3 regions of the Cytobacillus sp. FSL K6-0129 genome follow, and region 1 is predicted to be linked to each of the others. Evidence: predicted binding sites of a transcription regulator. Region 1 holds the regulator's gene; each other region holds the start of a gene.

Region 1 (4,187 bases):
GAATCACTACGATCTGTTGCGATAATATCGTTGCAGTTGAAACACGATAGTTAGGAGTTTCTTTATTGTGTCTAAACAGATATGTATGCAAGGAGTATAACTGTTGAGTATTAACATTCAACTTGGTATCTCTTTATTAGATACTAAAAAGAGTCCAACCAAAGCAGCCATAACGGCTGCTTCTTTATTTTAGTTAGGATAGGATAGCAAATTAAAAGATAGAAACAAAGAGAAAATAAATGGTCTTTTAACAGGGGGATATAGCCCGTACACCTCCAATACCCTCGACATATAGTATTAACATAATGATAGAAAGGAGGAAGAGATATGGGATATAATAATTGTTTTTTTGGAAGAAGACCAAGATATTCAGACTCATATGGATATGACAACAACAATCACGGTTGTGGTAATTACAGCAAAGACGACAATAAGGATTGTGGCTGCGATGAGTTCTTTAAGAACGTTTCCCGTGGTGAGGATGTGAGAGTGTTTCTTAAAGGTGGCGGCCATGTGTTCGGGGAGTTTATCGATATTCGCGGTAATTTAGTCTTCCTAGCTAAAGCAGACTGTGATCGTCACGATGATCGTCACGATCATTGTTGTTGTGACAAGAAAGCTCGTGTAAGAATTACTACGATCTGTTGTGATGATATTGTTGCAGTTGAAGTATAAGGAACTTAGGAACCCCGTAAGTTGAGAGTGCTTTTACTGTGTTTTAATGGAAGCTTATATATGGGAAAATAACTATTGCTGAAACTAAAAGGCATCTTCAAATACCGTTTTAACGGCTGCTTCAGACTGTAGATAAACTCCTTAAATGAGTTTGTCTACAGATTTATTTATTAATAATAGGAAGAAAAAATATAAGTAATGATGCGGATAGTCGAAATCAATGAGAAATAGTTACTTTAAGCGATTTAGTACTTGTGGGTTATTGGGTATGTAAAATCAAGGGGGGCAATTGATTCATTTATGAACTGAATTTAAGGTGTATGTATGATGAAGTAGGTCGTTCAAGTTACCAATCAATTGAATAATTGGCATTTAATCATCCTAGCTATTTGTTTTCATGAAAAATGCTTTAATATTTATTTACCCATAAAACATCATGTCAAGTAGTAGGTATCAAATTTAAAAACATTAGCTCGTATTGAATGGATGAACAGTACTTCAGGAGAGTGGTTCTATGGGCTGTGTAAGACATACATATTACAATTTAAGAAGCAACACAAAACGTTAAACGAAAATGTGTTATGTCCCTTCCATAAAGGTGAAATAGAACTGTTTAAGCGGGTATTTCTAGCGCTAGAATAGTAGGTAAAAAGCGAAGTTGTCTAAATAAAATTTGTTCTTGTTATATACAACAAAAAACCGTTCATAAGAACGGAATAAAATTTTATTCTTGATCTTTTACTTTTAGGGTATCTAATAATTTTAAGATACCCTCACCTCCCATACCAGATACGAGAGAGATGATGAAAACAGCAGTGGGGGAATCCGGTGTTGTTGTCACAATGACAAATACGGCCGCCAGTCCTCCTAGTAAGATGTCTTCTAAGAACCCTAAATAAATGAATTTTTTCGTCATCCGTGGCTTGACTAGTTTGCCTAATCTCTGCAAATGTCCTGCAACACCGACAATTCCACCAATCAACGCAGCGAAGAGAATGTTCATTAACATTTTTCCTTCACACTCCTAAAGCCGAGATTTTTTTGCGACCTTAGGTTGATTCTTGGTGTAAATTTCATTATAATATATTTTTGTCTCGATGTAATGATTCTATTTTACTGAATTTTTCAAATTTTATAATTGTATGAGTAACATATAAAGATAATTGCAAACTATTAAAAAGGAGTGTCAATAATGACACTCTTTTTTAATGTATTTGACGATAAACACCAATAACTTTGCCTAAAATAGATACATTGTGCAAGATAATCGGCTCCATAGTAGGGTTTTCTGGTTGCAAGCGGATAAAGTTCTTCTCTTTAAAGAATCGCTTAACGGTGGCCTCATCATCTTCTGTCATAGCAACCACGATTTCTCCATTATTTGCTGTTTGTTGCTGCTTGACTATGACATAATCACCATCTAATATGCCAGCTTCAATCATACTTTCTCCCATAATTTCAAGCATGAAGATATTTTCATCACTCGGAGCCATTCTTTCAGGTAAAGGGAAATATTCCTCAACATTCTCAATCGCAGTAATGGGGTGACCAGCAGTAACCTTACCGATAATAGGTACGTTCACCGTTTGCACTTTAGGTATTGGGTTGCTCTCTTCTAGATTTAATACCTCAATGGCACGGGGTTTTGTCGGATCTCGACGAATAAGACCTTTACTCTCTAGTCTGGCTAGATGGCCATGTACGGTTGAACTTGAAGCAAGTCCAACAGCTTCACCTATTTCCCTAACGGAAGGTGGATAACCTTTTTGTTTTACTTCATCTTTTATAAAATTCAATATATCTTGCTGCCTCTTAGATAATTTCACGCTATCACGCACCTTCGTCAATTTCATTAAGATTATTATACCATCAGTAGTAAATAGATACAAACATAAGTTCGAATTTTCTTATTGACAGAAACAAATGTTCGCATTATACTAAAATTATTAAATCGAACATATATTCTATTCAGGGGTGGCAATTAATGATAAAACAATTGTGGAATTCTTATAGTTATGCTATTATTCTTATCGCTTTTAGTTTCGGTATGGTTTTCTTATTATTTTTGAACACTGGTAATGCAAATCAGGAGGAATATGTAAAAGTTGAAGTAAAACAAGGAGATTCTTTATGGAAAATAGCGGAGGAGTTTAAAGATGCCCATAATATGTCTTCTAAAGACTTTGTTGCTTGGGTAGAAGAATTTAATCATATACATTTAGGTAAAATACATCCTGGTGATACGGTATATCTTCCCATTACAAATGGTGAAATAATATCTGAAACAAATTTAGCTAGTGTGATATTAGAAGACTAAAGGAATGAAAGAGAATGAATGTAATTATATATTGCAGGGTGAGTACGACGAAGGATACCCAGGAAACGTCTCTTGCTAGACAAGAAGAAGAACTTTTACATTTAGCGAGAATGAAGGATATGAATGTAGTTGAAGTCATACGTGAGAAAGCAAGTGGCTATGATTTAGAAAGAATTGGTGTGTTGCAATTATTGGAGTTACTTAAACAAAATCAAGCAGAGGCTGTTCTTATTCAAGATGAAACCAGGATTGGAAGAGGAAATGCTAAAATTGCCATCTTACATTGTATACTTAAAGAAAATGGGAAGATTTATACAATTGCCCATAATGGAGAATTGCAACTTTCAGATTCTGATTCTATGGTATTACAAATTGTTAGCATGGTTGAAGAGTATCAAAGAAAACTACATAATGTAAAAATAAAAAGAGGGATGCAAAAAGCTGTTCAAAAAGGCTTTCGACCTGAAAAAAATTTAAAAAACCAAGGAAATATAAACGGAAGAGAACGAATAGAGGTACCAATAGAAGAAATAGTAAAATTGAGACAAAATAACCTTACTTTTGCAGAAATTGCTGCAACGTTAAGAGGCTTTGGTTATAAAATATCTAAAGCGACAGTAAACCGTAGGTATAATGAATATATAGATGATATAGAGCAGATGGATAATGAATCATCATGATATAGGCATAATAAGTTAAGTCGATTGATTAGTTGTAACTCAACTAAAAAACTAAGAAATATTAGTACTGATACCAAGCAAGATAAAGGCATACTAAAAGATTCTACAATCGTTCGTGGGTTCAGACAAGTGAACTGTGAATGGTTATTTGTTTCCGAGGATTCATCCGTGTTTTTTCATTTAACGTTAGTTGTTAGTGAAAGTATTATTCCCTTATTCCCCTTATTTACATACATACGCTCCCTATATTAATAGTCTCACATTTTTAAGTTGAGAACACTGCTACATTGCCATACCTAATAATAAAGCAAGACGATACCAACTTATTGGCGTCTGAAATGAAAATCAAAAGATGATTGTAAAACTGCTTTCTTGTAAAATGCAGTCATATTTAGTAATATGGCTATTAAGTATCTTCTCCATATGGAATGAAGAACTTTTTGGATGGGAAGGAGTGTAGCACAATGATTTCAAAAGAAAAATTAGCGAGAATTAATTCGCTTGCTAAGAAAGCG
Region 2 (4,187 bases), 1.6 Mb from region 1:
CAAATTAACAAAGTCAGTAATTTATACTTGGACTTTGGGAAGAGTTCAATCATGGGCGAGCTCAATTAATAAAACTTATGTTGGTGGTTGGGTTTCAAGTTCATATGTGAATGGTGAGAGAAGATACTATGAAACTATGACACGTTATAAAAATAGTAATTACACTTCCCCTTCATCAGTACAATATTATGATGTTACTTTGCATTGGAAGTAATATTTTTTAAAGGAGTTATGTAAAATGCAACAATCTATCAATAATACATCAGATTCTCAGGAAAAAAAGAAATACACCACGTTTGTAAATTTTGTGGTAATTACTCTATTAGTAAGGGCATTATCTTTTTTTGAGAACGCATTCGCTAATACTTATTTAATTTGGATAGTATTGTTGGGTTTAGTAGTAATAACTATTGTCGAGAAACTTGATTTAGCAGATAAAGTTAAAAAAATGTTTGTAAAGTATAAGTTAAACTTAGTCATTGTATATGTTGTATATATAAGCCTTTATTTTATTTTATCGGTTTATATTTTTAATTAAATGAAAAATAATAAAAAGGTGTCCATATTAAAGGGGCACCTTTTCGATTAATCAATTTTATTTGGACTTTTCATTCCTTTAAATGCCTTCTGTAAGGCTTCTTTTATTGTATTACCTTCAACCTTTATCCCTCCATTGTTAGAGGTTCCAACAATAGTTACTGGATTGCTTTGGGCAAAAATATAGTATTTACGACCTTTTCCACCTGTAACAAAAACATACATATCCTCAGATTTCATGACATCATTCCTTTTTACATAATAATTCATTTTATAGGTCAATTTTCCTGCCTGTTAATATAAAAATTCAACAATTCCTCACATTTATTCCTAATCCTTGGATTAAAATAATTATGCTGCTCATCATATCCTTTATAGTGAAACTCATACATAGTAAACGATTCGTCATGTCCAATCTGGTTTACTCTCATATTCCCTTTTCGCATTTTATCTTTAACTTCTTTTAGGTCACTTCGGACTTTCCTTATTGTATTTTCCATCAAGGTAATATAAGGCTGTTTAATCTTAAACGGGGACTTTTCAATGATCTTTAAATCTCTTTCAAGAATGATAATAATCATCGGTAAGTATATTGCTTGCTCAAGAACATCACGATCAGTTTCATTAATCCTAGTCATGTTGTTAAACCCTTTCGACTGATATCACTTCATCAATGTGAAATTTTAAGATTTTTAATTCGTTCGTTTCCAAGTGGATGAACATATTAATATGATCAATTTTATCTACTATGCCCTCATAAGCTTTTGTGAATCCATCAATCCAGATGGTCATTTTAATTGTAAGAGTGTAGTTTAGTGACTCCATTGTTATTATCTGTATTTCTTCAAGTTCCTGCTCATCAAGTTGTGGCTTCTTTATCTTTTCATATTCAACTGGTATCTGTTTAAGTAATTCAGTATGTTCGCTCATAAAGAATCCTTGCCACTTCATCTTTCCACGATCTCTTAACATATCCATTCACTCCTTATGGATTAATTTTATACAAACATTTGTTCGAAAACAAGTTGAAATAGAACGAATGTTCCTGTAAAATTATGCTTAAAGGAGCTGATAAGAATGAACCACTTGTTTAAATACTCATTAAACGAGCGTAAACCAATTGAACTGATTTATTTAAATACTTCTGGAGAAATCTCTTATAGGTTGGTCATCATACGGAGAATTAAAGTAGATAATGTGATGGTTTATGACTTGCAAAAGCAACAGATGAGGACATTTAGCATTGATGGAATCTTATCAGTAGCAAAACCAAAAAGGCAAAGAGGGGTCAATTATGCATAAACTAACATCTAGACAAAAAGAAGTGTTAGAAACATTAGAGGAATATGTTGCAACAAATCATTATCCGCCTTCATATAGAGAGTTAGGAACTATGGTTGGAATAGCATCTCCATCAACTATAAGCGGAGTTTTAAATAGATTACGAGACAATGGATATGTCAATTGGGAAGAAGGACGACCAAGGACTTTAAGAATAATAAAGACAGTCTCATGATTTGTGAGACCGTCTTTATTTAATTATTCAATTTCAAATTCAATTCGCTTTTCTTCTCCTATACTTTCACCAGTTTGCGTGTCATAAGGTGCTGAGATTATAACAGTAATTTTTTTTACGTCTTTATCTATGTTATCTAGAAACCACCATGTTGAACCTTCTTTGGTTACTTTACCTAAGAAATCTCCGCCAGCTTCACCCATTAAACCTAGATCACTCTCAATTTGTTCACCTGTATCGGTTACTATAATTGCCTGGTTGGGGTCAAAAGTTATATCATCCTCAGTTGTGTTCTCTGCGGTTATATCAATGATTATTCCTCGTGAAGTCTCTCTACCATCGTTAAGGTACTCAACCATTTCTTTATCTAGCTCAACATCAACAACTCGAATATTACTTAATTCAACCTTCATAGGTCCCATATCTATTTTTTTCGCTTCGTTTGGACCATTAGCAATTACTTTTACTTGACCAAACCCTTCTTCGTAAAAGTCTCCGTCATCTTGATTAGTTTGAGTCGAATCACTGTGACTAGTTTCTTTTTCTTTGTCAGCACTTGCTGTGTCATCATTGCTACATGCTGCTAATGTCAAAGATCCCGCAATTAATGAAAATAATATAAGTTTCCTCATTCACAAATTCCCCCATAGTTGTATTTTACAAATTATATTATCGGATAAATTAATTGAAGTTTAAAGTATTTTACACACTTTTTTCCAGTATGGTCAAATGAACATTGCGCCTTTAACGAGACATAAAAGCGTCATCAAAATAAAGCTTGTCCATAAGATTATTGACAATGCCATTAAAATAAGCAAATTCCCCTTTAATCATTTTTGCACCAGACTTTATTTTCATCACAAATTCCTTAAATGCTTGGACACCAATTTCAAGCTCTTGCTCTTCAGTAAAGGCTCTTAAACCGTTCATGTGGTTTACTACTCTATTACATTGTTTAACTACCTTCCAGAACTCTTCAATGGATTTAGCTTCTGAATAAAAGTAGCTTGTTAACTCACCAAAGCTTTTTGGAACCCAATGAGCAATAAAATTTGCAGATGACAATTTAACGCTATTATTACGTTTATTTAATCTTTTAATATTTTGTTTTAAAGAACTAGAAGTTGTTTTAATGGTAGGACACTTCTTGGACTTTTTAACAGGTTGCTTGTTGGACACTTCTTCTTTTATAGGTAAAATGATAACAGCATTAGCAGTTTGCAACATATCTTTTTTACGCTTCATTTCTACTTGACGAATCATACCCAAGTCAACTAACTTCTTTATTAATCTTTGAACAGTTTTATAAGAAACTTCTAACTTAGCTGCAATAGTATTTTTACACATATAGCTCACACCGATTTGCTTGCAGCTATGACGCTTTAAAATCTCTAGTAATGCAATTAGTCTACTTCTCACATCAACACGCTTAATAGACGCAGTTATGACGTCTCTATATTTGCGTACAGTTTGGTTCATTAATTCTATATCATCGAATGATGATAAGTTATTATAAGATTCTTCTTGTGCAATTACATCAATACGGTTTTTCATATTACATCACATCTCCTGGGTCAAGAGCAACGGCCATTCTAGCAAACCGTTGCTAAATAACCCAAGATGTTATAATATACATCTAAGAGTACAGCAAGTGTTTGCCTATCGTGAGTAGGCGAACGGTATAAGGATGGTGGTACATCACTTATACACGTTGTGCTCTTTTATTTTGTAATTTTTACGGCTATGATTTATCTTTTAATTTCCCTGTACTATGTTTAGCTTTACATGGGCAAAATTTATGACAGGATCATTTGCTCCTTGCGCCTGAACATAAATGGATGTTTCAGAGCCAACAAGAGCAATATCAATACTATCGGATAATAGCGCAGTCATCGTTTTATCGCCGCCGGCAGTGGTGGTTAACGTAACATCCAAACCTTCCTCTTTAAAAAAACCTTTTTCAATTGCAACATATTGGGGAGCATAAAAAAGAGATCTTGTGACCTCACCGATACGTATTTTTGTCACATCCTCTTTTCCACAAGCTGCAAGAGGAATGAGTAGAACAGAAATACAGAGAAGCATGAAGCTCCATTTAAGCCATTTTTTCATTTGAGAACCTCCTCATTCAATG
Region 3 (4,187 bases), 3.2 Mb from region 1:
ATGAATGGTGTTTGAATGGTATTAGTCTTTACATTTTTATAAAGGCCTCTACCTGGTATCATCGGTAATTGTTCCGCACCTGTCTGACCAAGTGCTGTATTCGATGCTGTAGCATCATCTAGTACATAGCAAAGTCGAATTGGTATATTACGTTTTGTTTGTTGTGGAATAGATTGTGCACTAGGATATTGTGTGGCATAAATCAAATAATAACCTGCTCCCCTCCCCTTACGAGCGATACTTGTTATTACATCCATGGCAACAGGATGATCAGTTAAGTCTGCTGCTTCATCAATGAAGATAAAGTGTCGTTCCTTGATGTCTGCCTCTGTTACATCTTCGTATCCTTTATCTACTATAGATTGGTAGTCCTTGGTCATCTGTTCGTCAATGGTTAGTAACATCCGTTTAGCTTCATCTGGATCACGTGCGAAATTATCCGTTTGTTTCAGATTTTTGAATCGTTGGAATGCTGAGCCACCTTTTAAATCTATAAGGTGTAAATGCGTGTGTTTTGGTTGTTGTGCTATAAGTGATGTGACTGCCAGTTTTAGAAACACACTCTTTCCAAAACCTGTGGCGCCAGCAATGATAAGGTGTTTATCTTTATCAAAATTGTGATGTATTATTGATGTTCTTGTATGGCCTACTGGTATGGACCAAGTATTTTTCTTTAGATGGGTTTCATCCCATAAATACTTTTCTGCAAGCCCTTGGTTATAAACTTTAATACGCAACATGCCATCAAACGATATTTCGATTTCCTTTTTCCTTTTTGACTTTTCACCTAGATTTTTGATCTGTTTAATAATGTCTTTATTGAACTTAAGGGAAAGCAAATCAGTAAAGGAGTAATCAATCGAATTATCTTTAATATTCAAACCATCCTCTAATACATGCGCCTTATCCATTACATCTTTTGAAGACATTCCAAGTGGCAGCTGATAAATATACTCCATCCCTCCATCAATTTTTCTTTTCTTTTGAAGACGAATTGTTTTCACTTTCCCTTCTTCCCTGATTGAAAGACAAGCGTTGTTAAATATCCTTTGTATCTTGTCAGCATCATTACTAAGACCGGATTTTTTGAGGTATGAGTAACCTGCTAAACTCCCCATTAAAGTGGTCGATACAATTTCGAAAATCACACCACCATCTCCTTTTGTATTACGTAGTAATAGTTGCAAGGTAAACGCCACGAGTTAGGACTGCATCAGCCTTTTTGACTTCTATTGTCCATTAGTTCGTATTAATGTGCGCCAACCGAATTTGAAAACGAATACCTTGCCGAATGATATAGCGTATGATAATGCGTTTTTGTCCTATTCAAAAAAAATTTAAGAGGACAAAATGTTTATTTATCGAATAATAAAACTAGGTGATGTTTGATGGAAACCAAACTAAAATCAAAAATCAAAGCATCTGGTTTAAAACAAAGTTTCATAGCAGAAAACGCAAAGATATCTAAAAGTGCACTAAGTTTAATTGTAAACGGCAAATCTTTACCAACCTTAACTGCGGCTATTAGGATAGCTAGGGTATTGGATGAAACTGTAGAAAATCTTTGGGGTGATCTAGTCGAATAAAAAAGCGCCCTCCTATTGAGGTGCGCTCTGTATGGCTAATATATCTATAAATTTCACTCTAATCGTTTCATAATTACTTTCAATATGTATTAATTGTGATTGACCATCTAATTTAACGATTTTCCCTTGGATAGGCTCTCTTTGCCACAAAAATATTAAGACTTCAGTTTTCTCCCTATGTGCCTCAACTACTGCATTTCCCAACTCTTCTAATTCAAATTCATCCCTTGAAGGTCTTTGTGGTTTTGACTTTTTTGGCATTTTCACTCCCATGATTAAGCTCCTCTTCTTACTTTCCTGACTGGACCAATCGATAAGACATTACTTACCTTGAAAGTGCGCTGCTGTCGCTTGGAAAAACAATATGCACGAAAGTAATCTTCGTAAACGGACAAAATTTTAATTCTTCTCTGGCTGATATCTCCCTTGTTATCCAGATAAATCATTTCTAATTCCTCTTTATTGTTAACTCCTCTAATAAGTAAACCTTTCATCGATTAGCCCTCCCTTACCATTATTTTATACGAACTTTTGTTCGATTTCAATTGAATTAAGAACAAAAGTTCGCATATAATATTAAAAAAGGAGATGTAGTTTATGATTCGTGACCGCGGAAAAATGAAATGGCAAGGGTTCTTTATGAGCGAACATACTGAATTACTTAAGCAGATACCAAAAGAATATGAAAAAGTAAAAAAGCCAGAATTAGATGAGCAAGAACTTCAAGAAATACAGATAATAACCATGGAATCATTAAACTACACCCTTACAATCAAAATGACCATTTGGAAAGATGGATTCACAAAAACTTACGAGGGCATAGTCTATAAAATTGATCATATTAATATGTACATTCACTTGGAAACGAACGATTTAAAAACTTTAAAATTCCACATTAACGAAGTGATATCAATCGAAAGGGTTTAAAATTATGACTAGAATTAATGAAGCTGATCGAGATGTACTTGAGCAAGCTATCTACTTGCCAATGGTAATTATAATTCTAGAAAGAGATTTACAAGTCATTGAAAATTCCCCATTTAAAATTAAGCAACCTTATATTACCTTGATGGAAAATACAATAAAGAAAGTCCAATCAGATCTTAAAGAAGTAAAACAAAAGATGAAAAAAGGGAATATGAGAGTGAAGCAAATTGGACATGATGAATCGTTTACTATGTATGAATTTCAATATAAAGGATACGATGAGCAGCATAATTATTTTAATCCACGCATCAGGAATAAGTGCGAGGAGCTATTGAACTTTTACCTGAGCAAATAACAGGACTTATTTACCTATTTTTTGTTAATATAATTACATATTATAGGAAAGAGGTATGTTTTAATGAAATATGAGCCATTAGGATTTATTGAGGATGGCGTTACTTATCATATATATGCAGATAAAAATACAGTAACAGTGACTGCCAAAAGAGGAGAAGTTGAAATTAAATGTACAGGAGTATCATTTAAAGAGACTATTGCAGAATCAAAAAGACTTATTAATAGTGAACTTCATTCAAAAATGTAACACCCTCTCATAATGAGAAGGGTTATTTTTTTGCAAAGAAGGACTTTGGACCTATTTATAGAATTTAAATAAAAAGGAGGGATGTGTCATAAAGTTAGATGATGAGTGGGTTGAATTGATTGAGGAAGCAAAGGCGATTGGTATTACTCTTGTTGAAATAGTAGAATTTTTAAAAGCAAGAAAGCCCCTCGATTGAGATAGGATATTGATTTTATCTTTTTAAGATATTTTTATGAAAGTTTTTACTATTTTGTTGCAGAATTCCACAATTAATCTTAAAATTGTATAAAAAGAATATACACTTTAAGGGGTTAATGAAATTGGCTAAAGTTGGGTATATAGTTGTATGTGAAGAAGTATTTAATGATCGTGGTGATGTCACGTTAAGAAAACCATATAATGTAATAACGCCTTATTCTGTTCCAGGTAATTTTTCATTTGTTCTTGCGTTTTCAATGTTTGATTTAAAAGTAAAAGTACAATATAAACTTAAGATTGAGATTACGCAACCAACTGGCTCTAACCTAATTGAAGAAGTCCTTGATTTCGACTTTACACCGCCGGATGAATCAGATCCTCTTGCTAGTGGTGCTGTTAATCTAAAGTTCAACAATATTCTTTTCAAACAAGAAGGAATTCATACATTTAGAGTAACAATCAACGACCAAACTACAAGTAAATTGATGATACCAGTACTTCCATCTGGACAATAGGTGATGACTTATGGAAAAAAGTATGGATATTTTAAGAGTTGGAAATGATAATTCTATTGATATCAAGGACTTACCACAAGAAAAAATTTCTCAGATAGACCCGCAACATTTAAAATTATTAGATGAAGAAAAGGTTATCGGTGGCATTTTCAATGAAACGAGCATAAGATTAAAAAGAGGGACAAAAAAGAACTATTCGTTCTCTTTAGATACTGTTGAGGGTACTGTTCAAGATACAACGAAAAAAGGGCGTAACAGCAACGGTGGAGGTGATGATGGGATGGGAGACTTGGAAAGACGTGTTGAAAACCTTGAGTTCAATACTAAAAAAATTCAAGAACAATTAGAAAGCGTGAA

Evidence for each region. The regulator LexA, encoded in region 1, represses DNA repair genes until DNA is damaged. The targets are predictions, from matches to a motif close to CGAACATATGTTCG.
Region 2: MHI57_RS09605 (YolD-like family protein) is a predicted target of LexA. The motif match lies at 1,541-1,554, and genes of this name have one in related genera.
Region 3: MHI57_RS18175 (YolD-like family protein) is a predicted target of LexA. The motif match lies at 2,111-2,124, and genes of this name have one in related genera.

The regions. Positions count from the first base shown of each region.
Region 1 is NZ_JBBOXM010000001.1:362,403-366,589, forward strand. Features, by position in the region: gene MHI57_RS01790 (hypothetical protein) at 1-50, shown strand, start outside; gene MHI57_RS01795 (hypothetical protein) at 490-675, shown strand; gene MHI57_RS01800 (DUF4257 domain-containing protein) at 1,400-1,684, opposite strand; gene lexA (transcriptional repressor LexA) at 1,881-2,528, opposite strand; gene yneA (cell division suppressor protein YneA) at 2,660-2,992, shown strand; gene MHI57_RS01815 (YneB family resolvase-like protein) at 3,007-3,672, shown strand; gene MHI57_RS01820 (DUF896 domain-containing protein) at 4,137-4,187, shown strand, end outside.
Region 2 is NZ_JBBOXM010000001.1:1,966,609-1,970,795, reverse strand. Features, by position in the region: gene MHI57_RS09625 (hypothetical protein) at 1-214, shown strand, start outside; gene MHI57_RS09620 (hypothetical protein) at 239-538, shown strand; gene MHI57_RS09615 (hypothetical protein) at 586-777, opposite strand; gene MHI57_RS09610 (hypothetical protein) at 816-1,175, opposite strand; gene MHI57_RS09605 (YolD-like family protein) at 1,180-1,509, opposite strand; gene MHI57_RS09600 (hypothetical protein) at 1,615-1,839, shown strand; gene MHI57_RS09595 (transcriptional regulator) at 1,832-2,053, shown strand; gene MHI57_RS09590 (hypothetical protein) at 2,077-2,685, opposite strand; gene MHI57_RS09585 (helix-turn-helix domain-containing protein) at 2,798-3,607, opposite strand; partial or broken gene MHI57_RS09580 (ABC transporter substrate-binding protein) at 3,836-4,165, opposite strand.
Region 3 is NZ_JBBOXM010000001.1:3,576,919-3,581,105, reverse strand. Features, by position in the region: gene MHI57_RS18195 (FtsK/SpoIIIE domain-containing protein) at 1-1,148, opposite strand, end outside; gene MHI57_RS18190 (helix-turn-helix transcriptional regulator) at 1,389-1,586, shown strand; gene MHI57_RS18185 (YolD-like family protein) at 1,599-1,859, opposite strand; gene MHI57_RS18180 (hypothetical protein) at 1,862-2,080, opposite strand; gene MHI57_RS18175 (YolD-like family protein) at 2,184-2,513, shown strand; gene MHI57_RS18170 (hypothetical protein) at 2,518-2,868, shown strand; gene MHI57_RS18165 (hypothetical protein) at 2,932-3,117, shown strand; gene sinI (DNA-binding anti-repressor SinI) at 3,206-3,313, shown strand; gene MHI57_RS18155 (DUF6941 family protein) at 3,438-3,830, shown strand; gene MHI57_RS18150 (hypothetical protein) at 3,841-4,187, shown strand, end outside.